DNA from 3 places in the Paenarthrobacter sp. GQ52 genome. Region 3 is predicted to be linked to each of the others. Evidence: riboswitches for the same ligand, from Rfam matches in the RefSeq annotation. Region 3 holds a riboswitch; each other region holds the start of a gene.

Region 1 (9,464 bases), on a different contig from region 3:
GATGATCTCGCCAGCGGAAACTACCTGACCACCGAAACGCTTGACGCCCAGGTACTGAGCGTTGGAGTCACGACCGTTGCGAGTGGAACTCGCGCCTTTTTTGTGTGCCATGTGAAATGCCTGCCTCTAAATTTCTGGGGAAACTGAAAAACCTGAACAGCGGGTAACGAAAGTTACGCGATGCTGGTGATCTTGATCTTGGTCAGTTCCTGACGGTGACCCTGACGCTTCCGGTAGCCGGTCTTGTTCTTGAACTTCTGGATGACGATCTTCGGACCACGGAGGTCCTCGAGGATCTCAGCCGTGACCTTGACGTTGGCCAGTTCCGCAGCTGCGGAGGTGACCTTCTCGCCGTCAACCAGGAGCAATGCGGGCAGCTCAAGCGTGCTACCGGCTCCACCGGGGACGCGGTTCAGCGTTACGTAGTCTCCAACGGAAACTTTTTCTTGGCGGCCGCCTGCGCGGACAATCGCGTACACCACTTGGGTACTCACTTCTCTCGACGTTTATTACAAAATTTGCGTGCGGAACCTTGAACCGGAATCAGCCCTGGTTCGCGCTGTGCCTCAACGCCGTGGACTTCTGAATCGAAGTCCGCGAGTCATCCCATGAACAATTCCAAGGGGCATAACCCAAGTGTTGGCGTAAGCACCGAAGATCAAGATTACGCTAGTTTGACCTTCAGCTGCAAATGAGGCCGGGTCCGGAGGCTACCTCGTGACTTGCATCACCAGTTGTAACGGACTCTCCCGGCACCGTGCCCATACAGCCTACAGGGTTTGAGCGAGATTAACGCGATCCGGCCAGCGACGCGCGGACGTGTCGCCGCAATTGGCCTCAAGTGCGTGCCCGGAAAGCTACTGAGCGCGCGTGAACGAAGCCTGGGCAAACAGCCTGGGAGCATCGAAAAACGCCGTCTCGTAGCGGCAGGACTGAGTGAAAGCATCCATCATCGCAGTCCGCTCCGTGCCGGAAGCCGCGACGGCCGCGGCAGCAGTGAAGTTGATCGCTTTCCGCGTTGCCGCCGCGAAATCCTCGTCGGCATAGGTCTTCAACCAGTCCGCATATGCGTGGTCCGCCGGCGCGCCGGCGTCTACGTATGCCGTATGAAGCTGCTGACCCACCTCCGCGTACAACCAATAACAGGGCAGGATCGCCGCCAGCACCACGGCGTAGCTGCCGGCGGCGGATGTTGCCAGTAAATGGTCCACGTAGGACTTGGTAACCGGTCCGGTTGCCGTGGAGGCTTCGCGCGTGCTCAACCAGTTCCTGTGCAACTCCGATTCAACCTCCAGGCACTGCTGTGATGCCTTTGCCCAGAACAGTTGTTCTTCCTCCGTGGGCGCCAAGGCGCCCGCACGTGCCAGGACCCTCGAATACCCATTGAGATAGATGGCGTCCTGGGCAAGGTAGTAATTGAAGTCACGTTCCGGCAGCTCGCCGGATTGAAGTCCTTGAATAAACGGGAGCCCGTAAATCGCTTCGAGTTCGGGGACGGCTTCGTTCCACATCGCCGCAGCGAAAGCGCCCGGCGTGGATGCCTGCTGGAAGTGGTGGAAGTGGTTCACGGGCCCGTTGCCTTGACCCACGTGCAGGCTGTCAGAGGCCTGCAATGCCCCTAGCAACCACGGCTTGACTTCCCGCAATGAAACTTCCCAGTCACCGGTTCGTGCCTGGACTGTGGCCAAGGCGGAAGACAGAGAGCACCCGGTACCGTGGCTATTCCGCGTTGCAACCCGGGGACCTGCCACTGCGACCACGTCCTGAGACAGCAGCCCGCTCGTGTTCACCAGCGCATCCGGGCACTCCGGCCCTGGCAGGTGGCCACCCTTGACCAGGACCGTGTTTCCGTACTCCGCTGCCAGCCGTTTGCCCTGGTCCAGCGCCGAAGCCCAGTCAGTTGCCTCGGGCTCCCCCAGCAACATGGCCAGTTCAGGAAGGTTCGGCGTAATGAGGTGGGCCAAAGGCAGCAGCGAACGCAATGCCTTCTCAGCAGACTCCCGCAGCAGCCGGTCACCACTGGTGGCCACCATCACCGGATCAAGGACCACGACGGCGGGACTCACCTCTTCGAGCCAGCCCCGGACCTCGTTGATGACGGCTGCGTCGCCGAGCATTCCGATCTTGACGGCGTCAATGGTGATGTCGGCACTAATGGCTTCCAGTTGCTGACGCAGGAAGTGCGCGGGAGGGACGTGGACGGCACTGACCTCCCTGGTGTTTTGCGCGGTGAGGGCCGTGATGGCAGCCATGCCATACCCGCCAAAAGCGGCGATGCTCTTCAGGTCCGCCTGGATTCCGGCACCACCTGAAGGGTCCGAGCCGGCAATGCTCAGAATGCGCGGGGTTGGACGGCCCGAAGCCGGAGCGTCGAGGGGGTACACCGATGAATGTGATGATGCAGTCATGAGGACATCCCTTCGCCGGTGCTAACCGGACAGGTTCAACGGGTTTGGATCTCAGCCTGGCCCAACGCCCGGCACCCCGTGTCAGTCCCCAAGCGTAGCCGGGAAGCAACGCGCCGCGGGAACCGGGCCACACCGACGCCCGGATGTGACTCTGAACGTAGCCTGTGCTTGGCTTGCCGAGCGGACGCAAAAGGACCCCGCACTACCCGCCGTTTGGCAGATAGCGCAGGGCCCTCTTCAACTTATTCGCCGCGATTAGAGCTCGGAAGCAGGAACTCCAACGCCGAGGATGATGGGCTCATCTTTTGGTGCCTTCTTGGCCGGTTCCACAGGCGCCTTGGCCTCGTGGGCCGAACCCCGGGTGGCCGACGCTGTCGCCTCATGGTGTTCAACGCTGGTTTCATTGGCCGCGCCCTGGGCCCTGCTGGCACTCCGGTTACGGCGACCACGACGACCACGCGAGGCTGAAGCAGCCTCGGGGTCTTCCTCAGCAGTCCTTGCCGGAGAAGCAGCCTTCGGGGCTGCAACCGGAGCGGCTTCCTGCTCGGGTGCCGGAGCCGCACCGAGGTGCGAAAACGCTTCGGCCAGCAGATCCAGGCTCATGGCAGGCTTGGCTGCCTGCGGTTCCTCGTGGTGCTCAACGAACGGCAAGGCAACTTCTTCCCCGCCGAAGCGCAGCACGGGAGTAGATCTTGCTTCCTGGACTGCTGCTTCCCTGCTTGCAGCATCGCGGGCTGAAGTCCCTGCTTCGCCGCTGCCTGCTTCACTACTGGCGGCGGTGCCGGCTGTAGGGCTTGCGTCCGGCTCGTGCCGGCCTGCCGCCCGCGCTTCCTCCTCTGCACGGTGAACTTCGTCGTCGTGCAGGTGTGCGGCGTGCGCTGCAGCGGCAATCGTCGCCAGGGCGGCCCTGGTTGCCTCGGCTTTGGCTATCCGGGCAGGATCCTGCGGTTCAGCCGTGGTGGATGCTGCGGCCGGGGCGGACGTGGTGGTGTGGACCTGCGCGGGAGCTTCGGCAACAGCCGGTCCCCCGCCCTTGCCGCGGCGGCGTTTGCGTTCGGTCCGCGCAGCAGGCTGCTGCGCTTCCGTATGCGGGCGGTGATGTTCAGCAGCCACCACGTTGGCGCGTCGGTGCTCAACGGGCTCGTCGTGCGTGACGACACCTCGGCCAGCGCAGTGCTCGCACTGCTCACCGAAGACCTCAAGGAGGCCGGTACCCATGCGCTTGCGCGTCATCTGGACCAGGCCCAGCGACGTTACTTCGGCCACCTGGTGCTTGGTGCGGTCCCGGCCGAGGCACTCCACCATGCGGCGGAGGACGAGGTCGCGGTTGGATTCAAGGACCATGTCAATGAAGTCAATGACGATAATGCCGCCGATATCGCGCAGACGAAGCTGGCGAACAACTTCTTCGGCCGCTTCCAGGTTGTTCTTGGTGACGGTTTCTTCAAGGTTTCCGCCACTGCCGGTGAACTTGCCGGTGTTGACGTCCACCACAGTCATGGCCTCGGTGCGGTCGATGACCAACGAACCGCCGGACGGCAGGAAGACCTTCCGCTCCAGGGCCTTGTGGATCTGCTCATCAATGCGCCAGGCGGCGAAGATGTCCTGATCCTTGGTCCACTTTTCGAGGCGGCCCACCAGATCAGGGGCAACGTATGTCACGTAAGCCTCGATGGTGTCCCAGGCGTCGTCGCCGGAGACGATCAGTTTGGAGAAGTCCTCGTTGAAGACGTCACGGACCACCTTGATGGTGAGGTCAGGTTCGCCGTAGAGCAGTTCCGGAGCCAGGACCTTGGTGGACGAGGCCTGTCCTTCGATGCCTTCCCACTGCGCACGCAGACGGTTGATGTCGTGGGTGAGCTCTTCCTCCGAAGCGCCCTCGGCTGCTGTGCGAACAATGACACCGGCGTTCTCCGGCAGGCGGTCCTTCAGGATGCGCTTGAGGCGGTTGCGCTCGACGTCGGGCAGCTTGCGTGAGATGCCGGTCATGGAACCACCGGGTACGTACACCAGGTAGCGGCCCGGCAAGGAGATCTGGCTGGTAAGGCGGGCACCCTTGTGTCCCACGGGGTCCTTGGTGACCTGGACCAGGACGGAGTCGCCGGACTTCAGGGCGTTCTCGATCCGGCGCGGCTGGCCTTCAAGGTTGACTGCGTCCCAGTTGACTTCACCGGCGTACAGGACCGCGTTACGGCCCCGTCCGATGTCCACGAACGCAGCTTCCATGGACGGCAGCACGTTCTGGACCTTGCCCAAGTACACGTTGCCGATCAGGGAGTCCTGCTGGGTCTTGGACACGAAGTGCTCAGCAAGCACACCGTCTTCCAGGACACCAATCTGTATTCTGTCGTCGCGCTGGCGGACGATCATCTGGCGGTCCACCGACTCGCGGCGGGCAAGGAACTCAGCCTCGGTGATGACCTGGCGGCGGCGTCCGGTTTCACGGGACTCGCGTCGGCGCTGCTTCTTGGCCTCCAGCCTGGTGGAGCCCTTGACGCCGGTAACGCGGTTGGAGGGTGCTGTCTCCGTGATGGGGCGCGGCGCGCGGACACGGGTGACTGTGTTGGGCGGGTCATCATCCGAGCCGCCGGTCAGTTCAAGATCCTGGTCTCCACGGCGGCGACGACGCCTGCGCCGAGACGTGACACCTTCTTCGAGGGCTTCTACTACCGGCGCTTCCTCGTCCTCGGACTCGGTGCCGTCATCGGTCTCGTTCTCGTCCCGCTCGGTTCCACGGCGGCCACGGCGGCCGCGGCTCCTGCGACGCCGGCGACTACCTGCGTCTTCCAGCTCGCCTTCAGTGGTAGTTTCGGTTTCTTCTTCGGGCTCCTCAGCCTTCTCTTCCACCGCGGCGACGCGGGGAACTGTGGTGAGGTCCGGGGCCTGGAAGATCATGGAGGTGATGGAAACCGGCTCCATGAACAGGGAGGTGGACGTTGCAGGGGCAGCTTCTTCGGCAGCTTCGTCCGCGGTGGCTTCCGCTTCCGGGTTTTGGGCAGCAGCATCGGTGGCTACCTCAGCGACCGGTACTTCCGGCTGGGAGCCTTTTTCCGGCGTCGTGGTTTCTTGCGCGGCTTCCGCGGCAACCGGCGCCTCTATTGCTTCAGTTTTGGGCTTGGTAACACGACGACGGCGGACCGGCTTTTCGGGGGCCGGCTCAGCGGCCGCTTCGGGCTTGGCTTCGGCAGCTGCCGGGGCGGCAGCGGCGTCTTCGCCCACAGCAGTGGCTTCGTCGTCCAAACCGGGCAGGGTTTCGGCGGGCTCTGCCTTCTTGCGGGAACGCGTGCGACGCACTGGTGCTGCGGCGGCCTCAGGGGCGGCTTCCGAGGCGGGGGCCTCGGCCGCAGGTGCCTCTACGTCAGCGGCGACTTTGGGCGCTGCCTTGCGCCGGGTCCTGGTGGCTTTCTTGGGCGCTTCCGCAGTTTCCGCGGGAGCTGCCTCGTCATTAACGGCTACAACCTGGTCATTATCCATATGTGGCAACACTCCTGCCCCAGCGACGCCGCCACATCCGGCGCCCAGTGGAGCAAATATTGTCAAAACCCGCAGGCGTTGACAGAAGTCGGCAGTATGCCTTCCGGTTCGCACCAGCATTGGGGTGCGGCAGCCCTGGAAGGCCGGCGGCTTTATTCTGAAACCCGTTGTTCTGCTGCCACAACCAGGTGCCGTCCATTGTCATGGCGGGCCTACCGAGGATCACACGATCCGGGCATGCCCAGCTCATACTGGCGGTCTTGGGAACAAAGTCACCGGACCGGAATTCGAATGTGGATCGACTCCCGGCCATGTTCATTCTCTCACACCCCTGCACATTCCCAGGGTAGGTCGCTGTGTCGTGGAGCTCCGTGCACAAGCTGGGGCCGGCGCCCAGCCTTCGGAGTTACAATCCTCCCAAGAGCCCTTCCCGGCTTGCCGGGCCATTTGTCGAAAAGGATCACATCCGCGATGCCAAGCACCGCCAGGGAAAACCTGGCCAACAAAGCCACAAGCCATGTGGAGGACATGTCCACCCAGCAGGATTCCCTCCCCAACACGGTCCGTGACAAGCCTTTCGCGTGGCTGCTGTTGATCACCGGCGTCGTTGGCTGGCTGGCTTCCGGAATCCTGGTGCTGGAGAAACTTGAGGTCCTCAAGGATCCCAACCACGTGACAGTGTGCGATGTAAATCCGTTTGTCTCCTGCGGTGAAGTGATGCAGACACCGCAAAGCTCGGTGTTCGGCTTTCCCAACATGTTCATCGGCATCGTTGCCTTCGCTGTCATCATCACTACAGCCATGGGCATTCTTGCGGGAGCCAGGTATTCACGGGGCTACTGGCTGGGCCTGCAAACCGGTGTGACCCTTGGTTTCGCGTTCGTTGTGTGGCTATGGTCGCAGGCACTCTACGTCATTCACGTGCTGTGCCCGTTCTGCATGGTGGTGTGGGCCGCCATGATCCCCCTGTTTGTCTGGGTAACCATCCGCAACGTCACCAGCGGGGTCATCAAGGCGCCGCCGGCACTGGTCAAGCTTTTGTCCGGATCGGGATGGATCATCGTTGCCCTGCTGTACATCGCCGTGATCGCCACGATCTTCTTCTCGTTCATCCACCTCTTCGTGGCGTCCACAGCGTAGAACCACCACTCGCGAGATAACAGTTAAGGCCAATGTTCACGAAGAACATTGGCCTTAACTGTTATCTCGGCGGGGGTGTTTAGCCCTCGAACCAGATCTTGATCTCACGCTCTGCGGAGTCGACTGAATCTGAGCCGTGAACGAGGTTCTGCTGGACTGCCAGGCCCCAGTCGCGGCCGAAGTCGCCGCGGATGGTGCCCGGTGCCGCCGTCGTCGGATCCGTTGTTCCGGCCAGCGAGCGGAAGCCTTCGATCACGCGGTGGCCTTCGAAGACTGCAGCGATAACCGGTCCGCTGAGCATGAACTCAACCAGCGGCTCGTAGAACGGCTTGCCAACGTGTTCCTCGTAGTGCTGCTCCAGCAGCTCGCGGGTCGCGTTGACCTTCTTCAACTCCGCCAGGGTGTAGCCCTTGGCTTCGATCCGTGCGAGGATGCTTCCACCCAGGTTGCGGGCGACGCCGTCGGGCTTGACCAGGACAAGTGTCCGTTCAATGCTCACAGTTGCTCCAATGTGGTTGTTTGGTGGTTTTCCCAGCCAGTTTACGGGGTTTGCGGGCCAGTCTGGTCACCGTGCGCTGCATCCCATTCCGCCTGCTCGCGGTCGCGCTGGGCCACCTCGCGGTCAATCCGCATACCGGCCCTGATCCCGTACCACCAGCAGATGGCAAACAGGATCCCCACAATGAACATGGTGGGCTCGGCGAAGCCCGTCAGGATCAGCACAAGCTGCAGTGCCCAGCCAACCCCGATGCCCCATGGCTTGGACAGTACGGCGCACGCCAACACCAGCACCACCGTCAGTGCGATGCCAACCCCAAGAATGATGCCGGGGTCAACTTCTCCACGCCTCAGGCCGAAGACTGCCAACGTGCCGAAGAACGCGACGAAGGCTTCAAGCAGGAGCACGGTAGACGCGAACATCACCTTGGTGGATCGGCGCTTCTTGGGCATGCCGGGCCGCCATTCACGCTGCGCCTTGGTCATTTTCGCCATGCTACGCACTCGCCTTTCCGAGCAGGATCCGCGCCTCGGCGACCACAGTGATGGAACCTGTTACCAGGACACCGCCGGCCAGGTCATCGTTGGATTCGGCGCGCTCCACAGCCCATTCCAGGGCGTCGTCCAGCTTCTCCGCGATGTGGACGTTGTCCTCGCCGAAGCCGAGGTCGACGGCGAGTTCGGCCAGTTCCGCTGCCGGAACGGCACGCGCCGAGTTGGATTGGGTGAAGCAGAATTCCTCGGCCAGGCCACCCAGTGATTCCTTGAGGGTCTTGAGGATCTCCTCGGCGTCCTTCTCCCGAAGAACGCCAACCACAACCACCAGCTTGCTGAAGCTGAAGGCCTCCTGGATGGCTTCCGACGAGACGCGGATGCCGTCCGGGTTGTGTGCAGCATCCACCACAACTGTGGGCGCAGTGCGCACAACTTCCAGCCTGCCGGGCGAAGTCACGTTGCCAAAGGCTTCTTTGAGCACCTCGGCATCGAGCTCTTTCTCTCCCCCACCGAAGAACGCTTCCAAAGCCGCGACGGCTACGGCGGCATTTTCGGCTTGGTGGGCACCATGCAGTGGCAGCAGCAGGTCTTCGTAGCGGCCGGCGAGACCCTGAATGGTCAGGACCTGGCCGCCCACAGCGACGCTGCGGGACTCGACACCGAATTCGACGCCCTCAAATCGGAACGGCACGTCAACTTCACGGGCTTTCTCCAACAGGACCTGCGCAGCGTCAACGGGTTGAGCTGCACTGACCAGGAAGCCGCCCGGTTTGATGATGCCGGATTTCTCGTAGGCGATGTCCTCGGTGGTGTCACCCAGAAGATCCGTGTGGTCCAGCGAAATCGGTGTGATGACTGAGACTTGGCCATCGCCAACGTTGGTGGCATCGGTGATGCCTCCCAAGCCGACTTCCATGACGGCAACATCAACAGGCTGATCAGCGAACACCGCGAAGCCAAGAATAGTCAGGCACTCGAAGTAGGTCAGTCGCGGCTGGTCTTCGGCAACGAGCTCGCTGTCCACGATCTCCAGGTAGGGGCGAATTTCGTCCCAGATACGCACGAACGTCGCATCCGGTACAGGCTCTCCGTCAATGCTGATGCGCTCAGTCACTTTGGACAGGTGCGGGCTGGTGTAACGGCCCGTGCTCAGGCCGTGGGCACGCAGACCGGCCTCGATCATGCGTGCCGTGGACGTTTTGCCGTTGGTGCCGGTGATGTGGATGATCGGGAAGGCCTTGTTCGGCTCCCCCAGCACATCCATCGCCCGGAACAGCGGAGCCAGGCGAGGTTCCATCTTGTTTTCCGGGGCACGGCCCAGAAGTTCGGCGTAGACACTTTCAACCGAGAATTCGTCAGTCATGGATCAGGCCCCTGCCTTTGCGACGGTGACCTGCGGTTCGTCGACACTGGCCAACAGAACCTCCAGTTCCAACGTCAGAGTTTCGG
Region 2 (9,464 bases), on a different contig from region 3:
GCAGCGGCACGGTGCCACCGAGACGACGGTTGGCCTCGTCCAGGGGCAGCCGGTAGTCCACGCCCACGACGTCCACTCCGACGTCGCGCATGGCAACCAGCAGTTCGGAGGTGCCGGTGCCGAAGTGGATCAGCGGTGCCCCGAGTCCACGGACATGGTCAAGCGCGCGGGTAGATGCCGGCGCCACGTACTTGGTGTAGTCAGCCAGGCCCAGGGATCCGGCCCACGAGTCAAAGAGCTGCGCTGCCGAAGCGCCTGCCTCAAGTTGGGCCTGGAGGAACATGCCTGAAGTGTCGGCAGCCCAGTTGGCCAGCGCGGCCCAGGTCTCGGGATCCGCGTGCATCATGGTCCGCGGGCCGAGGTGGTCACGCGAGGGCTTCCCTTCAACCATGTAGGCGGCAAGGGTGAACGGTGCACCGGCGAAGCCAATAAGCGGCGTCTTTCCCAGCTCGGCAACCGTCAGGCGGACGGCTTCACGGATGGGCTCCAGCGCTTCCCACGTCAGCGTGGGCAGGGCAGCAACGTCGGCTGCTGTCCGGACCGGCTTATCCAGGACGGGTCCCACGCCGGGGACGATGTCCACACCGACACCGGCGAGCTTCAGCGGAATGACGATGTCCGAGAAGAAGATGGCGGCGTCCACATCGTGGCGGCGAACAGGTTGGAGGGTAATCTCGGCGGCGAGTTCCGGGCGGAGGCAGGAGTCCAGCATGGCCACGCCCTCGCGCACCTTCAGGTACTCCGGAAGGGAACGGCCAGCCTGGCGCATGAACCACACCGGCCTGCGAGAGGGGGTGCCGCCGCGGTATGCCGTAATCAGCGGCGAGTCCGAGGTCCGACCGTCCTTCAGCGGGTGGTTGGCGTCGAGGGTTCCCGCCGGGGCGTTGGAGGCCGTACTGTTGGATGCTGCCGCGCTAGAAGTCATGCCTTCGATTGTGCCGAAAATCCGGGGCAAAAGATAACGACAAGCTGTCACGTCGCGCCCCGCCCGGGCCGTTGTGGCCGGGATCACCCGCCTTCGTGTGGATCACCACGGCGCCACATTGTTCTACCGGGCTACGAAAAAGCTATGATTGGGGTGCTGTGGTTCTTTTCTCATTGGTGGCTACACACGCCGACATCGACCTCGAAACCGTCGCTCAGTTGAGCAACGGTTCCTCTGAGCTTGCCTCGGCAGCCCTGACAGATTCCTCTGTGGTCTCCGGAGCCGTGGTTCTGGCCACGTGCAACCGCTACGAGGTTTACGGCGAAACTGCCAACGGCGCTGACCTTGAGGCAGCCCGTTCCGCCCTCGTTTCGCAGATCAGCGAACTCAGCGGCCTCAACGAGCAACTCGTCTCCCGCTCTTTTGCCACACACACCGGCCCGGACGTTACCCGGCACCTCTTCGCTGTGAGCGCCGGACTGGATTCAGCCGTAGTGGGTGAGCGTGAAATCGCCGGTCAGGTCCGCCGTGCATTGATCACCGCCCAGCAGGAAGGCACGGCCAGCTCCGGCCTCGTGCGTCTTTTCCAGGCAGCTTCCAAGACCGCCAAGGATGTAGGCGCGCAGACTGCCCTCGGCTCGCGTGGTCTTTCGATCGTGTCTGTCGCGTTGGACCTGGCCACGGACCTCGCCGAGAACGACGATTGGTCCACCAAGAAAGTGGTGGTCTTCGGAACCGGTGCCTACGCCGGCGCCACCATGTCGCTGCTCCGTGAGCGTGGCTGCACGGATGTTTCCGTCTATTCTTCTTCCGGCCGCGCCGAAGGTTTCGTCGCGACCCGCGGTGGAACAGCACTCGACGCCGACACCCTTCCCGCTGCTGTTGCCGCAGCTGATGTCATGATCGGCTGCAGCGGTTCCGACAACCGGGTGGAGGCCGCGGACCTTGCCCGTGTCCGGGCAAGTTCGGGCAAACCCTTGATCGCAATCGACCTCGCCCTCACCCATGATTTCGACCCCGCAGTAGGCGAACTCGACGGCGTTGAACTCCTGACGCTCGAATCCGTTCGACTCGCGGCCCCCCAGGAACAGGCAGAGTCACTCTCGCAGGCCAGCGCAATCGTCAACGGTGCCGCAACGTCATTCGAGTCAGAACGCGAAGCCCGCTCCGTGGACACCGCCATCGTGGCGCTCCGCCGCCACACCATGAACGTCCTGGACGCGGAAATGGAAAAAGTCCGCGCCCGTCACGGCTGTACTGCCGCTGCCGAAGAGGTGGAATTCGCCCTGCGCCGGATGGTCAAGCAGCTCCTGCACATCCCCACCGTCCGGGCGCGTGAACTCGCGGCAAACGGCCAGCAGGACGACTACGTTGCCGCGCTCGAGGCCCTCTACGGCATCCAGGTGGAACAGCCCCGGGCCGTTGCCCCGTCCGCTGAGTGCCCGGTTGACCACGAGCAACTCCGCTCCGAAAGCGCCTAGCCGCCAGATTGCCGCCCGCCGGTCAGCCGGCCTGCGTTAGCTGGGCGCCCACCTCTCCGCCTAGTAGACGGGCTTCTGCGGCTCCACATCCCGCACCCAGGCGAGAATACCGCCGTCGAGATGGCTGATGCGGGTGTAACCCGCCTTTTGTGCCGCTTCCAGGACTGCAGCCGAGCGCGTCCCCGCCTTGCAGTGGAACACTATGTCTTTGTCCTGCGGCAGCTCTACCCACGCCTCGCCGGAGAGAATGCGGCCCTGCGGAATGAGCCGCGAGCCATCGATACTGACGATGCTGTGCTCGCCGGACTCACGGACATCCACGAGTTCGAAGTCCCGCTCCCCCAGCTCCCGTTCGGCAAGCATCCCGGCGAGGTCCTTGGCGGTAACAGTGTGAGCCTGGTCCGTGGCTGCCGGTGGCGTCACGCCGCAGAAGGCTTCGTAGTCGGTCAGTTCAGTGATGGGTTCGGCTTCCGGATCCTTGGAGACCTTGATCTCGCGCCAGCTGCCGCCAAGGGCATCGAAGAGCGCCACACGGCCGAGCAAGGAACGTCCGACGCCGGTGATCAGCTTCACGGCCTCAGTCACCATGAGCGATCCAACCGCTGCGCACAGCATGCCGAACACCCCGCCTTCGCCACAGGACGGCACAGACCCGGCGGGAGGCGCTTCAGGATAGAGATCCCTGTAGGTGGGCCCGTGATCGGCCCAGAAGACGCTCACCTGGCCGTCAAAACGGAAGATGGAGCCCCAGACATAAGGCTTACCGAGGATGGCAGCGGCGTCGTTCACGAGGTATCGCGTGGCGAAGTTGTCGGCGCCGTCCAGGATGAGGTCATATTGCGCAAACAGCTCCAGCGCGTTTGAAGAGTCGAGCCGGATGTCATGCAGGACCACGTTGACCAAGGGGTTGAGCTCTGCAATGGCATTGCGCGCGGATTCGATCTTGGGCGTACCCACGTCCTTCACACCATGGATGACCTGTCGCTGCAGGTTGCTGAGGTCCACCACGTCGTCGTCCACAATGCCAAGAGTGCCCACGCCTGCGGCGGCCAGGTAAAGCAGAGCCGGGGACCCGAGGCCTCCGGCGCCGATGACGAGGACTTTGGCATTCTTAAGCCTGCGTTGGCCCAGGGCGCCAATTTCGGGAATGATGAGATGCCGGGAGTACCGCTCCACCTCGGCCGGAGTGAGTTCGGCGGCAGGTTCGACGAGGGGCGGCAGGACAGCGGGCGCAGCAGTGTGGGCAGCAACAATTGAGGCCATACCCCAATGTATGCCTGCAGATGCCGCGCGGTCATATTACCCCCCGGTAGAGTAGTCATAACTGCAAAGGAAAGGCGGCAGACTGTGGCTGACGGCACACGGGCAAACGATGGAGCACCGGCCAAGCTGGAACGGGCAGGTACAACGCGTTCACCAAGGTTGCCGCGGGACGAGCGCCGCGCACAGTTGCTGAACGCGGCATTGGAAGTTTTCGTCTCCAACGGTTTCCACGGCGCGGCCATGGACGAAATCGCGGAAGCCGCACATGTGAGCAAACCAGTGCTTTACCAGCACTTCCCGTCCAAGCGTGAGCTTTATATGGCTCTCTTGGACAGCCACCTGGCAACCTTGACGCAACTGATGCTCGACGCCTTGAACTCCACCACGGACAACAAGGAACGCGTCAAGGCCGTCATGCGCGCCTACTACAGGTTCATCGCCGACGACGACCAAGCCCACCGCCTGGTGTTCGAGTCCGACCTCATCAACGACCCCGACGTCAGTTCGCGTTTGGAGACTTTCAACAAAACGTTCGCGGACGCCGTGGCCCACGTGATTGCGGAGGACACCAAACTGCCCCCGCTTGAAGCGCAGCTGCTTGGGCGTGGTTTGGCCGGAATGGCGCAGGTCAGTGCCCGGTATTGGCTTGAAACGGATGGAAACCTGGACCTCGATGTGGCCAGCGATCTGATCTATCGTTTAGCTTGGCGCGGAATCAGTCGTTTCCCCAAAGAGTCCTAGGCTACAAATAGAGGACTGACTTAACCCTTGATTGGCTTGGAGGCCTTGCTGTGGAAGTAAAGATCGGCATTCAGAATGTTGGCCGTGAGATCGTGCTCGAATCCTCTTTGGATGCCGATGCTGTTGCCAAGATCGTGGCCGAGGCCGTGACCAAGGGCTCCGAACTTCGCCTTACGGACGAGAAGGGCCGCCAGATCATCGTTCCGGGCAACGTCCTGGGCTACGTGGAGATCGGCGCCGAGGAAGTCCGCCGCGTAGGCTTCGGCGCCCTCTAGCCCAATCCCCACGTCTCGTCGTCCGCTAAGGAGTTTTCATGCTTTCTCTCGTCGTGGTGGTTTTGGCCACCATTGCCACCGGATTCATCGTGTGGGCCAACGACAAGCGGCACGGCAAATACGGGATCGCGCTGCCTGCCGGCGTCTCAGCAGCTGTCGGCACCCTGAGCTGGATCGCTTTCATCAGCGCCGGATTGGGCTACCAGCCGGGCGCCACATGGATTCCTTGGGTCCTGCCCATTGTGCTCGGGACCGCCGCTGCGGTTGCCGTGGTGCTCTTCCTGGGCCGGACCCGAACGAAACACGACACTGCGGCGCTCACCAAGGCGTTGCGGCTTTAGGGCCTTAAGCCCGCGAGATGGCAGTTAACACCAATGGCCAAGCTTGGGATTGGTGTTAACTGCCATCTCGGCTCTTTACGACGCCGGATACCGCTCAGGCTGCGCAGCTGCGCCTACCCTTGCGGCCGCTTCGCTCACAGCGGTAGCAGCCGCAACGTCACGTTTGGTCACTTGGCCGCCCGCATCGTGGGACACGTAGCGGAGAAAAACCCTGTTGTAGCGCCACTCCAGATCCGGATGATGATTTTGGTCCTCGGCGATCTCTCCAACCGCGGCGATGAGCGCTAGCGCGTCCGCCGCCGTCGAGGTTTTATATACGGTCACCAAGCCACCTTGGTACTTCCAGTCCGGAAGGTCCCCGAGGGCATCATTGATGGCTGCTTCAGTCAGTTGGTCTTCCGTGCCTGCCATGACTGCTCTTTCATCAGAGGAACTCTGCCCGGCCCTCCATCGCCGAGGATGCGAGCGCGTGCTCCCGCCGCGGGATCCGGCCCGCCTGCTTGGCCAGCCTACCGGCGATCACAGCGTGTTTGAAGGCCTCGCCCATCTGCACCGGGTTCTGCGCCCGCGTTACGGCGGTGGCAAGCAGGACGGCGTCGCAGCCCAGTTCCATGGCAAGGGCAGCATCGGAGGCCGTCCCGATCCCGGCATCCAGGACCACGGGTACGGAGGCCCGGGACACGATGAGCTCAATGTTGTGGGGGTTCAGGATGCCAAGGCCCGTCCCGATGGGCGATCCCAAGGGCATCACGGCTGTTGCACCCAGGTTCTCGAGCCTGAGCGCGAGTACGGGATCGTCATTGGTGTAAGCGAATACCTTGAAGCCTCGGTTCACCAGCTGCTCCGTTGCATCCACCAGTTCGACGGCGTCTGGAAGGAGCGTGTGTTCGTCCGCGATGACTTCCAGCTTCACCCAATCGGTCTCAAGTGCTTCCCGGGCCAGTTCAGCAGTCATCACGGCGTCCTTGGCCGTGAAACAACCAGCAGTATTGGGTAGCACGCGGATGTCATGGTCCACCAGCAGCTGGAACAGCGAGCCCGTTTCGGCGGGTGAATAGCGACGCATCGCCACCGTGGTGAGCTCGGTCCCCGAAGCGAGGAGCGCTGCTCCCAAGCCATCGAGGCTCGGCGCGCCTCCGGTACCCATGATGAGGCGGGAACCGAATTCGACGCCGTCGATCACCAGTGCGTCGGTGCGAACGTCAACGTTTGCTGTTGTCATGATTAGCCTCCCTGGACTGCTGTTACGAGTTCAAGTTCGTCTCCGTCGGAGAGCGCTGTCACGGCCCATTGGCTGCGCGGCACGACCTCGGAATTGCGTGCGACAGCGACTCCCAGCTTGCCGCCGTCGGCCGCTTGTCCGCGAGGGTCCAAGGCGCGACCGGTGACGGCGGTGACGAGGGTACTGACGGATGCGTCGTCAGAGACTGCGTGGTCGGTTCCGTTCACTTTGATGTTCATGCTGTTTCCTTGGTGGTGGTTCGGGCTGCTGGTGTAAGTGCTCGGGCAACAGGGGCGTTGCCCGCGAAACGATGGGGCAGGAAGGGGGCCCACCGGGAGTCCGTGGAGCCTTTGAGGAGTTCCCCCACGATCTTGGCGGCCACCGGAGTCAGGAGGACTCCGTGGCGGAAGAATCCTGTGGCAACCACCAGGCCGTCGATGTCACCGTTGGAAACACCGACCCGTCCGAGCAGTGGAGCGTTGTCCGGAGTTCCGGGCCGGGCGCGGGCGGTTGCTTCAAGGAGTTCCAGTTCAGCCACTGCGGGGACCAATACTTGGGCGTCCCTCAGCAATTGGTAAACGCCACCCGCCGAGACCGCGTTGGAAGAGGCTGACAACCCGTCTTCGCGTTGCGTGGCTCCAATCACCACAGTTCCGTCGTCCCGGGGCACGATGTAAACCGGTACCCCGCGAACCATCCCGCGAATCGTTGATGTGACCAAGGGCCGCAAGTGATCGGGGACGCGAAGCCGGAGGATGTCCCCGTAGACCGGCCTTACGGGAAGCGTGAGGCCCTCAGGGAGACCGGAGAGTTGGGACGCCCCGAGCCCGTTGGCCACCACCGTTTCTCCGGCGTGAACGGTGACTCCTGAGTCCAGTGCCACGCCTGTGACACGCCCGCCTTCCCACAGCAAACCGCGCGCCCTGGAAGCAATGGCGAATCCGTCATCGGCTCCCGACACCCAGGAACTGTCATTGGGCGAATGGGCTGCCAGTCCTGCCAGGAGGCATGCCGCGAGTTTCCTTGGATCGACTTGGTGGTCGGCAGGTATATCGAAAGCACAGGAGATCTGCGGGCTGAGGAGCGGCTCACGCTGCCTCGCGTCCCGCAGAGCGATAGGTTCGACTTCCAGGCCAGCCGCAAGCTGGACCGACCTTAAGTCTGCGAGCGCCCGGCGGTCGGCTGCGTCGGCACCCACGGCGAGGGTCGGCGTCGTGCGATATCCGTTGTCCTCCGCGCCTTTATGCAGGCCGTCCACGAAGGAGGGCCAGAGCTGGGAAGACTCAAGCATTAACTCAAGAAGGTCTTCTTCCTGGTAATGGAGTTCGCTGACGGGTGCAAGCATGCCTGCCGCTGCGAAGGACGCGCCGGAAGCGGGAGCGGGGTCGATCAGCGCAACTGAACGGCCCAATCGCCGGGCTTCGTGAGCGATGCCGAGGCCGATGACGCCGCCACCAATGACGGCAACGTCTGCCTGGAGGCGGGTATGGCGGGAATCTGCCATTCGTTTCCTTCCCTACGCCGGTACTAGCCGGATCAGGTCAAGCGGTCGGCGCTGAAGCCCTCTCAGCCGGACAGTCATATGACGAATGTCGCGGCTCCCGCAGTACGAGCCCAGTTTAGAGGAACTACTCTGGTTCCCATGACTCAGCCTGACGCTCTTGCCTCCGCCCGCCTTTACCTGTGCACCGATGCCCGTAAGGAGCAGGGCGATTTTGAGGACTTTGTGGACGCCGCTTTCGAAGGCGGTGTGGACATCATCCAACTCCGCGACAAGACGCTGGAAGCTGCCGAGGAACTGGAGATGTTGACCGTCCTGCGGAGCGTCGCACAACGGCACGGACGGCTTTGGGCGGTCAACGACCGGGCCGATGTTGCCAGCATTTCCGGGGCTCCCGTCTTCCACATCGGGCAAAAGGACCTGCCCCTGACTGCAGCCCGGACCCTCCTGCCGAACGCCACCGGCATAGGCCTCTCCACCCACACAACCGAACAAATCGATGCCGCTGTGGCCACCTCCCAAGGGCCCCTGGGACTGGACTATTTCTGCGTGGGTCCGGTCTGGGCAACACCCACCAAACCCGGTCGCGCTGCTGTCGGTTTGGACCTGGTCACATATGCCGCAGAAGCGGTCAAGCGCTCGGGCGACGGTGTGACCCTCCCTTGGTTCGCCATTGGTGGCATCGATCTCAGCAACGTTGAACAGGTTGTGAAAGCGGGCGCCGGCCGGATCGTGGTGGTCCGCGCCATCACAGCGGCACCGGACCCGACGGCGGCGGCCAAGTCGCTGCTGGAAGCCTTGGATTCCGTCTAGGGAAGCCGGAGGTTCCGCGCGATCCGCGGGCTAGGCGGTCAGGCCGAGGCCAGTCATCCGGCGGGCGTGCTTTTCGGCGAGCTCCGTCGTCAGCCTTTTCGCCGCGGCACGCGTGTCCCCGCCGCTTTTCAGCATCGGCCCCAGCAGGGGGTGTTCCATGCCCACGCGTTGCGCCTGCGTCAGCGCTTCCCCCACCAAGCGGCGGCCCCACAGCGCCAATCGCGAAGCGAGGCGCGGGTCATCTGCCAAGGCCCGCCTGAGCAGGACGCGAAGGACTTCCGTGGCCTGATCGGGTGAAGCAACGCGCTCAACGAAATGCTGCGTTGTCGGGTCGAGGAACATCGAGACAGCCCTATAGAAATCCGATGACACAGTATCGATGACATAGGCCTTCATCACGGATTCGAACCAGTCCCCCGGCTTGGTGCGCTCGTGGAAGTGATCGAAGGAGCGCTGAAACGGCAGCATGGCACGTTCGGGATCCAGACCCATCTCCGACAGGCGGTCGTTGAGGAGGGCGAAGTTTCCGTAGGCCCCCACTGCGATCTTCGCGAGCACTGACCTGTCGTGAAGCGTGGGTGCATAGCGGGAATCCAGGGAGAGCCGCCCGAAGGCGGACAGTTCGCCATACGCCATGGCTCCAAGCAACTCCGCTGAGAGTTGCCCGGCATAGGCTGCGGCGTCCGGGGAAGTGCCCATGATCCAAGACTATCGGCCCATTTCGGGCTAACCTGATTTTCGTGTCACATCATCGGATTGCGCCCAACGTCGACGACTCGTCGGACCAGCTCGCCTCGGCCCTCGCCGCCCTAAGGACGGAGCTGGAACTCCCCGGCGAATACCCGGCAGAAGCTGTGGAGGAGGCACGGGAAGCGGTGGAGGCCCTTGAGCTGCCGGCCCAG
Region 3 (9,464 bases):
GACATCGACAAGATCCGCGAGGAAACCCAAGTCATTGAGGCGAGATTGATCCGCATCATGGGCACGCGCGAAGAAGTCGCAGCCCTCAATGCAGAACAGCGCCCGGGAATGGAAGGGGCAACGCTATGAAGGAAATCGTTCTCGTGGCAACGGCTGTAATCCTTAGCCTCGCCGCGGCAGGGGCAATTGTCCGGATCGCGATCGGTCCGTCCTTGCTGGATAGGGTTCTGGCATCGGATGTCTTGCTGGCGATCCTGGGTGCCGCCCTGGCAATCGACATGGCAATGAACAAGCACCTTAACAACTTGATGCTGCTGGTGGCCCTCGCGGTGATCGGGTTCATTGGCTCGGTGACCGTGGCCCGGTTCGTAGCCGAACGGAGGGAGCAGAGCAATGAGTCCTGATGCCACCGGCTTGGATTTTGTGATCGACGCCGTCACTGCACTGTTCCTGGTGGTGGGCGCACTGATGTCCCTCGGCGCCGCTATTGGCTTGTTGAGATTTCCGGACCTCATGAGCCGCATGCACGCGGCCACCAAGCCGCAGGTTCTGGGGTTGTTCCTCATGCTGGCTGCGATCGGCCTCCAGATGCGGACCTGGTGGGTATGGCCAGTCCTTCTGGTGGCGTGGATTTTCCAGCTCCTGACGGCCCCGGTTTCCGCTCACATGGTGGGCCGCTCCGCCTACCGCACCAAGCACGGGCATCGCGAAATGCTCACCAAGGATGAACTTGAAGCGGTTGTGCAGCGGGCGGCCGCGGGGCAAGAGCCCGGGAGCCAGCGCTAGGAGCAGCAGAAACAACGAACGCCGGGACTACCCTTATGGGTGATCCCGGCGTTGTGTTGTGGTGCGGTTGCCTAGACGATGTCGTGGGTCTTGGCGAAGCGTGCAATGGCGCGCTGCGTGCCCCTGCTCGCCAGGACCTGGATGAGTGTGCTGACGAAGGCTGAAATCAGCGCGAAAGTCAGGGCCGAGCGAAGACTCGATTCCATGTCGTCGTTGCCCAAGGGTGGCTTGTTGCCCGTGGCCTTTTCCCACCCTTTGTTGACAAGTTTGGTACCTACGAAGCCTGCTCCGAGACTTACACCGGCGCCGATCAGCTTGAAGAAGAGGTTCATGCTCCCAGCCTAACCGGCTCCAGCTCGTTCCAAGCGCTAGCGGCGGTTTTCCCGCTCCTTGAGGAACGCAGCCATGGAGCCGACAGGTGCCAGAACCGGAACAACATCGTGTTCGGCCGACCAAAGAACATCCACTGTGGCGAACCCGGCGATTTCTTTGAGCAGGTAGTACGTGGGCGGCATCAGCTTCAGGGTGCCCGCGGCCTCCGCCGCAAGAATGTCCGCTACCGGCATCCACAGCGATTGCCAGGCCTCCGTGGTCTGGTGCCGGGGTTCGGCCCCCGGGGAGGGCTTGGCAACAAAAAAGTAGGTGTCGAATCGCTTGGGCATGTCTGTCGGTGTGATCCAGTTGGCCCACGGGCGGAGGTCAGAGGCATCGATGCTGAGCCCGGCTTCCTCCTTGACTTCACGGATTGCGGCGGAAAGCACCGTTCCGGCGTTCTTGGTGGCTTCGCCCGCGCCACTGCAGATGGAGCTCTGCTGCCAGTCCGCCGCGTGGCGTTGAAGCAGGTCCGAGGGGTAGTCCCAGCCGGACTCGTCCGCGGCATCCACCCGCCCACCGGGGAAGACCACCATGCCGGCGGCGAAGTCCATGGTGCTCACCCTGTGCTGGACAAAGGCTTCGAGTCCGCCCGGGGCGTCACGGAGGAGGATGACGCTCGCGGCCAGGCGCGGCTGGGGCACTTCTGTGGGAAGGGGGAGGTCTTGCTGGGGAAGGTCAGTCATGAAGGTGCCCCTTTGCCGCGGTGGATTCTGCTGGTTCATTCTCTCAGGTCTCGTTGTGAGGCCTGGTGTGCAGGGAATGGCGTGGGGGATGGGTGCAGAGCGGGCCTCGCAACGCGCCCCCGTCTCGTTGTGGGGCCTGGTGTGCAGGGAATGGTGTGGGATAAGGGTGCTGAGTGGGCCTCGCAACGCGCCCCCGTCTCGTTGTGAGGCCTGGTGTGCAGGGAATGGTGTGGGGTAAGCGTGCAGAGCGGGCCTCGCAACGCACCACCACTGCCGATTGTGACCGCCTGCCGGCAACAGACCAACACCCGCCACAGACTCAGGTGTAAACTGAACCAGCCCATCAGGGCAGATTTGATAACGACAGGGGAGCGCCGCCGTCGGACTCTGCAGAGATGCAGGAGACGCGAGGGCGCTGAGAGTGCGGACAGCCGCAGACCCTCGAACCTGATCCGGTTAGTACCGGCGCAAGGGAGTCGAGCTTCTCAGAGTGTCCGGATCCGGGCGGCGCAGGCCAGCCGGATTCCGGGGAGCACTTTCCCCTCCTGTAACCTCAGGAGGCAGAAAATGACCACGGTAAACGTGAAGAAGACCAGTTATAACTGGCGTGTTGTAGACATCGTTGTGGCGGCCTTGATCGCCATCGCGGGAGGCGTGATCTTCTGGGCATGGTCCCAAGGCGCCGCACTGGTATCCATCCCCATGAACGCGACGTATCCGCCTCTCACCGGCCTGATTGCCGGCGGCTGGATGATCCCCGCGGTCCTGGGCATGCTCATTATCCGCAAGCCGGGTGCAGCCCTGTTCTGTGAGACTGTTGCCGCCACCGGTGAGCTCATCCTGGGTTCGCAGTACGGCACCACCGTGCTCATCTCCGGCGTTCTGCAGGGCCTGGGCGCGGAACTCATCTTTGCCGCCGTCCGGTACAAGAAGTTCAACCTGCCCACTGCCCTCCTCGCCGGTGCGGGCGCGGGCCTCTTCTGCGGCCTGAACGACTCCTTCCTCCCGTGGGGTTGGAACATCGCCTATGAAGCCGTCGACAAGCTGGCCTACATCACCTTCACCACAATTTCCGGCGCAATCATCGCGGGCGCACTCTCCTGGGTGGCGACACGCGGCCTGGCCAAGACCGGCGTGCTGAGTTCCTTCGCCTCGCGCAAGGCCGCTTCGGAGCCCGTCTTCAGCTGATGTCGGCCACGCAAAGCGGCACGGTGAGGCCTGCCGCCATCTCAGCCGAGGGCTGGGGTTGGCGGCATGCCGGCCGTGCCCAAGCTGCCATTCAGGGCCTCGACCTTCGGATCGAACCCGGGGAGCGCGTACTGCTGCTCGGACCTTCGGGTGCCGGCAAATCCACGCTCCTTCATGCCCTCGCCGGGGTGCTGGGGGATGAGGAAGATGACTCGGATGAGACCGGCTCCCTGCTGATCGACGGCGTGGCGCCCCGCGAGCAGCGTGGACGCGCGGGACTGATGCAGCAGGACCCCGAGACGCAGGTGGTTTTGTCGAGGGTTGGCGACGACGTTGCCTTCGGTGCAGAGAACCTTGCCGTGCCGCGGGACGAGATTTGGTCCCGTGTCCATGAAGCGCTCGACGACGTCGGGTTGCGTACCGCTGCCGGCGGAGGTCTGGCGTTGGATCACCCGACGGCGGCGCTCTCAGGCGGTCAGAAGCAGCGCCTTGCGCTTGCGGGCATTTTGGCGATGCGGCCCGGGCTGATCCTGTTGGACGAACCAACGGCCAACTTGGATCCTGCAGGGGTGCTGGAGGTCCGTGATGCTGTTGGGCGATGCCTGGACAAGACCGGCGCCACGCTGGTTGTGGTGGAACACCGTGTGTCCGTGTGGAAAGACCTGGTGGACAGGATTGTGGTCTTGCAGCCAGGGTCGGCCGCAGGATCCAGCACGGACGCAGGGACCGGGAATGCTGCCGGCGGCGTCCTCTTGGACGGCCCTCCCGACCAGGTCCTTTCCGAGGCCCGCACCCTGCTGATGTCGGCTGGCGTCTGGGTGCCGGGGTACGTTCCGGCAACCCGCACCCGCCGTAAAGAACCAGACGCCGCGCAGCTTCTCCTCGCAGCCCAGGACCTTGCTGTTTCCCGACTAAAGCCACGGCGCAAGGGTTTCAAAACCATCCCGCCTGTTCCGGTGCAAACGGACATCAGTGCGCAGGTCCGGGCAGGCCAAGCCCTGACCATTACGGGTCCCAATGGTGCCGGGAAGTCCACGTTTGCGCTCACGTTGGCAGGCCTTTTGGCGCCCGTGGACGGCAAAGTGAGTGCCGCCGTCGAACTTTCCGAGGGGGCGGGCATTGATCCGTTCAAGTGGAAAGCAGACCAGCTGATTTCCCGCATCGGGACGGTGTTCCAGGAGCCGGAACATCAGTTCGTCACGGGCAAGGTCCTGGATGAGTTGATGTTTGGTCCGAAGCATCTGGGCCACGGCGAGGAGCGCGTGGACGAGTTGCTGGAACGGTTGCGGCTCACCCATCTCGTCGACGCCAATCCGTATACGTTATCCGGCGGGGAAAAGCGCCGGCTCTCGGTGGCCACGGTGCTGGCCGCGCACCCCAAAGTCCTTGTTCTGGACGAGCCAACGTTTGGCCAGGACGCGAATACCTGGGCCGAGCTGGCGTCGTTCCTTTCCGAGTTGCTGGACGCCGGAACCGCGGTGGTCTCCGTAACCCACGATCAGGAATTCAGTGCTGTACTCGGCGGAACCGAACTACGGCTCGGTCCGATACCGCAAGGCAGAGCAACGCATCAGGAAGCGGGTGCAGCGTGAGGGATGCACTGAACATCCGCGGCAACCACGCCCTGCTGACTCGTGCCAACCCTTTGGCGAAGTTCGTGTCGGTCTTCCTGATTTCCCTGGTGCTGGCCTTGTCGATCGACTGGGTCTCTGCGTCGACGGCGCTCCTTGCGGAACTGGCTCTCTTCCCGCTTGCCGGCCTCACCATCAGGCTTTTGTGGCTGCGGGCCTGGCCCCTGATCATTGCGGCAGCGATCGGCGGCTGGAGCACTGCAATAGTGGCGGCGGACAACGGCGCTGTACTGCTCGACGTCGGACTCTGGTCCATCAGCGAAGGTTCCCTGGAGCTGGGGCTCGGTTTCATGCTGCGCGGTTTGGCGATCGCGTTGCCGGCGATCCTGCTGATGACCTGCACCGACCCCACCGACCTGGCCGATGCGCTGGCGCAGAAGGCCAAGCTGCCGCACCGCTTTGTCCTCGGATCGTTAGCTTCGATGAGGCTTGTAGGGCTCATGGCGGAGGAATGGCAAACCATAGGAATGGCCCGCCGCGCCCGCGGAGTGGGTTCCCAAGGCAGCCCCTTCCAGCGGTTGAAGGCCACGCTCGGCCAGAGTTTCGGTCTGTTGGTTCAGGCGGTTCGGCGGGCATCCCGACTGGCAGTGACCATGGAAGCGCGCGGCTTCGGCGGCGGGCCACGGACGTGGGCACGCGAATCCACGTACTCACTGCTGGACGCGTGGGTGGTCCTTGGCGGGTTGGTCATCGCAGCCGGTGCAGTGCTGGCGGCTGTGGGTGCGGGAACCTGGAGTTTCGTCTGGCGCTAGCGGGCCCGCTGCTCCTGGATCTCATCAAAGCCCGCCCGTGTCAGGAACCCTAGCTGGGCCTCCTTCTCCGCCAACTGAATGATGGGTCCCAGCTCGAAGCACGTCGCTTCCAGACGACGAAGGGCCTTGGCATTGCGGGAGTCCGGCTCCACCACAATCCGGTCCTTGCCCGGCAGGGAGAACATGTACTTGATCAAGGACGTGCCCAGCCGCGGGGTGAAATGCGGAATGGGCCGAGTGGCCGGGGCCAGCAGCAGGTGCATGCCGATGTCTTCCTCGCGGGCGGGGTAGGCCTCGCCGACGGGATCGTGCAGCGGCTCGTACGTCTGGAAGAGGGCCAAAGGCTCCCCGTCCAGGATGGCCAGGAACGCGTGGTGGGTTTCCAGGGAGTCAAGGAACTCGTAGATCCCCAGGACTTCTTCGCGGGAGTTCTCCGTCATTCCCCAGAACTTTGCCCGGGGCTGGGTCACCCATTCGAAGATGAGGTCGATGTCCTCGATGGGTACTAACGGAACAATGCGGAGCGCACCCCAGCCTTCCAGGTCTTCGGAGTAGACGGTGGTGCGGACGGAAAAGTCCTGGGTGGTGGTGGTCATGGTGTCCTTCGGGCTGTGGGTCGGGCTGTGGGTGGGACTGATGCGGGAACAGGAATGAGTCAGGGCGTGTCGTTGGTCAGAAGCGACCAATCAGTGACCACCGGGGCGAGTTCCCCGGCTGTCCAGAGCGGGAGCTGGTCGGCGAAGTGCTTGTGACCAGGCACGCCGGAGGCGCCGAATGGCACGATCCAGCGGCTGTTCTGCCGATCGGCCAGGTCCCACACGTAGCGGGCCACGGGCCCGCGGAAGCTACGGTCATCGACGCCGGGGAGGCTCTCGGTGCACAGTACACACCCGGTATCTCCACTGAGGTCGGCAGTGGGTGCCGACGTTGCGAGCGGGCCAGGAAGGACATGCACCGGCAGGAGCTTGTGCCGGTCGCCCCAGGCAGCACCATTCAGCATGGATTCCTCCAACGCGGCGTCTTCGAGCGCCGCGGCAGCTTCCACTCCGACGCTGATGCCAAGCTCGGAGCCACGGACCAGCAGGGTCTCAAGGGCAAAACCGACACGCGACGCCACTGACAACCACGGCCCGAACAATGGTGAGTAACCTGTGGGCTCATTCAAGGGCGCAAGCGCGGAATGCCGCGCCAGGCGCTGGATCAGCGCACCACGCCACGCAGCGAAAACGGCGGCGCGATGGCTGCCGGCCTCCATGAGGCCATCCCAGTCCAACAGGAGGACCCGCAAATCCTTCGCCTCCTTGGAGAGATCCTGGACGTCCAGGCCGGAGAGCATCGAACGGAACAACGGCCACGGACCCAGTAGCGTGTCCGTGTGGATGGCCTGCATATTGTCTACGGACAGAGGCCCGGGAGCCAGTTCCAGCAATTCCCGGATGCGCCGGGCACGATGCACAGGTGCAAACTCCATGGCCACTTGGTCACCGCCTCCTGCCGCGCGGTCATTCGCGCTCACGGCAAACTGCTGGACCTCGGTGCGAGGCAGGATCACGTACTGGCCCTCCCACTCATGACGGGCGGAGAAGGCCGGTGCGGGCAGGCGCCGGTTGGCCGGATTGCGCTGCGGGACCAGCCCGGCAACGAAGTGCCTCACAGACCCGTGAACGTCGGCGGCCACCACACTGTTGACGGGCTCAACCCAGGCATCGAAGGCAGCCTCCACCTCGGAGACGCTTTGGCTCCGTAGCAACGGCAGGAGGGCCTCGAACCCCAGCCGCCCCTGAACCCTGGCCGGGAAGCGCAAACTGAGGGCGCCGCCGTCGGGCGTTTCCGAGATGACCGGACCCCGATCGGTCTCGATAATCTCAACGGACACAGCCTCACCGTCGCGGACGCGGATGGTTTCGGAACTCACGACGGCGGGTTCCCAGCCTTCCGCTCCGCGCGCCTCGATGCGCTCACCCGTGAAGTCGCTGACCCGGCGCAACTCCTCGATGAAAAGATCCTGGTAGTCGGCCATGGCGTTGGTGATGGCCCAAGCGGTGCTGCCCGTATGGGCAAAATGGGGGAGGCCGGGAACACCCGGGAACGCGAATCCGATCGCATCGAACTCCGGGCAGGCGAGCCGTATTTGCTGGTAGACGCCGGGCAGCTCCATGAGGCGGTGGGGGTCGCCGGCAATCAAGGGAAGCCCACTGGCCGTCGTCGATCCATGCGCTGCCCAAACGTTGCTGCCTGACCAAACCGGTGCTTCGATGCTGAACAAGCTCACGGCGTCGTCGCCGAGTGTCCGCGCGACGTGGGCCCGGAACAGTTTGTTGGGGAAGGTGGAAAACAGGATGTGATGGACCAGGAAGACGCCGAGCGGGGTCCACGGATTCCACGGCTCGGGGATGCTGCCGGATTCTTCGAACTCGGGCCCTCCGCGTCGGCCGTCTGACAGGGCATGGTTGATGCCCGCCACGTATTGTCCGCACCAGCGCTGAGTGGCGGCGTCGAGGTTCTCAAAGCAGCGACGCGCGGTGTCATCCAGCCGGGCCTGCCGGGCGAACCGGTCCCAGACCACCACGTCTGCACCCAATACCTCAGCTGCGCGGCCCTCCGAGCGCCACCGTTCCAGCTCGATCTGCCACGAGCGGTCCGTGGCCGCATTCATACCCTGGAGAAAGGCGAGTTCATCGGCGGAATCCGCCCACAAGTGCGGGATTCCCCACTCATCGCGGTACGTTCCGGGGCCGCCTGCCGGGGCGGGTTGGTGCGTGGGGGCAGGCGTCATAATCTCTGGCCACTTTCGAGCTTAGGTTAGGCTTACTTTAGCTCAAGATAAATGGCTTTGGCCCCGTTCACAAATCGTGGACATTCGTGAAGGAGTGTTGCTTGAAGCGCAATTGGGAAGGCGTCGTCCTCAAAGTCATGGGCGCCAAGGACTTCACCCTGGAGGTCACGGGCCGGGACGAGATCACCCCGGACTTCCTCCGCGTGCACGTGCGTGACGGCGGACTACTGGAGCGCAGCGGCCAGCATCCCACCATGTGGATCCGGCTCTGGTTCAACGATTCCGGCAAGGCTCACCAGCGCGCCTACACGTTGGTCAACGCCTCCCCCGCGGATGGTACGTTCAGCATGGACTTCGCGATGCACGACGGCGTCGCGGCTGATTGGGCCCGTTCCGTGCAGCCCGGCGACACCATCGACGCCACTGTCCAAGGCAGTTCCTTCACCTTCCCGCATCCCGCTCCGCGCCGGATCTTTTTGGTGGGGGACCCTGCGTCCATCCCGGCAGTCAACTCGCTGCTGGACGAGCGCCAGCGCGTTGCTGCGGGCGCGGCTCCAGTGACCGCTTGGCTGGAATACCAGCACGACGCCGACCCCTCGCTTGAGGTGCGTACCTCCGATTCCGACGTCGTCACCTGGATTCCGCGCAAACGCGACGGCGCCGCTTTGGTGGAGGAAGTCTGCGGCGCACTCACAGCGGACACTGTTTCCGTTAGCGAAGACTTCTTCTGGATCGCATGCGAAGCCTCAAGCACGCGGGCAATCGTCAAGCACCTGCGGAAAGAACTCGGAGTGGACAAGCACCGGATTGATGCGCTCGGGTACTGGCGGGTCTAGTTCTTCTTCGCGGGTTACTCGCGCCAGTTGAGGAAGCCCTTCTTCCCCTCCGGCGGAGTGAGCACAACGTCGCGGCCGTACTTCTTCCTGGCGTCAGCCCCGGAGAATGCGTCCGGGACAATGCGGACCGCTTTAGTCACCTTGCCGTCTTTCAGGAAGACAAAGAGTGCCGGTGAAGCGGTATAGCGGCTCTCCTTGGTGAGGGGTTCGCCAAAAGCCTCCTCAATGTCCTTGGCCGGGGTTCCCGACGTGACAAAACCTGCTTGGTCCCAGTCGAAGTCCGTGGCGTCGGCCAGCTTGAGCGATGTGCCGTTCTTGGCGGACTCCAGGACTTGATCGTTGAGGTGATCGTTCGTTTCGGGCATGACGGATCCTCCGAGGGAACAGGATGCCAAGGCACAGGCCAGGACAAAGGTGAGCAAGGTGGTAACGGTGAC

What was found. Region 3 has a riboswitch for thiamine pyrophosphate ahead of AC6CH8_RS17640 (ECF transporter S component). Riboswitches for the same ligand answer to the same signal wherever they lie in the genome.
Region 1: it holds a riboswitch for thiamine pyrophosphate, as region 3 does, so the genes downstream of both, thiD (bifunctional hydroxymethylpyrimidine kinase/phosphomethylpyrimidine kinase) here and AC6CH8_RS17640 (ECF transporter S component) in region 3, are expected to answer to the same signal.
Region 2: it holds a riboswitch for thiamine pyrophosphate, as region 3 does, so the genes downstream of both, thiO (glycine oxidase ThiO) here and AC6CH8_RS17640 (ECF transporter S component) in region 3, are expected to answer to the same signal.

The regions. Positions count from the first base shown of each region.
Region 1 covers NZ_JCAXEJ010000009.1:57,440-66,903, reverse strand. The annotation lists gene rpmA (50S ribosomal protein L27) at 1-111, opposite strand, end outside; gene rplU (50S ribosomal protein L21) at 174-482, opposite strand; gene thiD (bifunctional hydroxymethylpyrimidine kinase/phosphomethylpyrimidine kinase) at 858-2,408, opposite strand; TPP riboswitch at 2,399-2,497, opposite strand; gene AC6CH8_RS13560 (Rne/Rng family ribonuclease) at 2,664-5,882, opposite strand; gene AC6CH8_RS13555 (vitamin K epoxide reductase family protein) at 6,354-7,022, shown strand; gene ndk (nucleoside-diphosphate kinase) at 7,102-7,521, opposite strand; gene AC6CH8_RS13545 (DUF4233 domain-containing protein) at 7,563-8,015, opposite strand; gene AC6CH8_RS13540 (bifunctional folylpolyglutamate synthase/dihydrofolate synthase) at 8,017-9,378, opposite strand; gene ileS (isoleucine--tRNA ligase) at 9,382-9,464, opposite strand, start outside.
Region 2 covers NZ_JCAXEJ010000003.1:296,574-306,037, forward strand. The annotation lists gene hemE (uroporphyrinogen decarboxylase) at 1-925, opposite strand, end outside; gene AC6CH8_RS06825 (glutamyl-tRNA reductase) at 1,084-2,406, shown strand; gene moeB (molybdopterin-synthase adenylyltransferase MoeB) at 2,467-3,669, opposite strand; gene AC6CH8_RS06835 (TetR/AcrR family transcriptional regulator) at 3,676-4,410, shown strand; gene AC6CH8_RS06840 (DUF3107 domain-containing protein) at 4,461-4,685, shown strand; gene AC6CH8_RS06845 (hypothetical protein) at 4,724-5,026, shown strand; gene AC6CH8_RS06850 (4a-hydroxytetrahydrobiopterin dehydratase) at 5,102-5,437, opposite strand; gene AC6CH8_RS06855 (thiazole synthase) at 5,451-6,248, opposite strand; gene thiS (sulfur carrier protein ThiS) at 6,251-6,487, opposite strand; gene thiO (glycine oxidase ThiO) at 6,484-7,752, opposite strand; TPP riboswitch at 7,745-7,863, opposite strand; gene thiE (thiamine phosphate synthase) at 7,891-8,562, shown strand; gene AC6CH8_RS06875 (ferritin-like fold-containing protein) at 8,593-9,261, opposite strand; gene AC6CH8_RS06880 (RNB domain-containing ribonuclease) at 9,303-9,464, shown strand, end outside.
Region 3 covers NZ_JCAXEJ010000016.1:36,478-45,941, reverse strand. The annotation lists gene AC6CH8_RS17665 (Na+/H+ antiporter subunit E) at 1-129, shown strand, start outside; gene AC6CH8_RS17660 (MrpF/PhaF family protein) at 126-404, shown strand; gene mnhG (monovalent cation/H(+) antiporter subunit G) at 394-786, shown strand; gene AC6CH8_RS17650 (DUF4235 domain-containing protein) at 858-1,118, opposite strand; gene AC6CH8_RS17645 (NUDIX hydrolase) at 1,155-1,844, opposite strand; TPP riboswitch at 2,200-2,336, shown strand; gene AC6CH8_RS17640 (ECF transporter S component) at 2,412-3,032, shown strand; gene AC6CH8_RS17635 (ABC transporter ATP-binding protein) at 3,032-4,624, shown strand; gene AC6CH8_RS17630 (energy-coupling factor transporter transmembrane component T family protein) at 4,621-5,415, shown strand; gene AC6CH8_RS17625 (GNAT family N-acetyltransferase) at 5,412-6,011, opposite strand; gene AC6CH8_RS17620 (penicillin acylase family protein) at 6,071-8,191, opposite strand; gene AC6CH8_RS17615 (siderophore-interacting protein) at 8,293-9,027, shown strand; gene AC6CH8_RS17610 (hypothetical protein) at 9,042-9,464, opposite strand, start outside.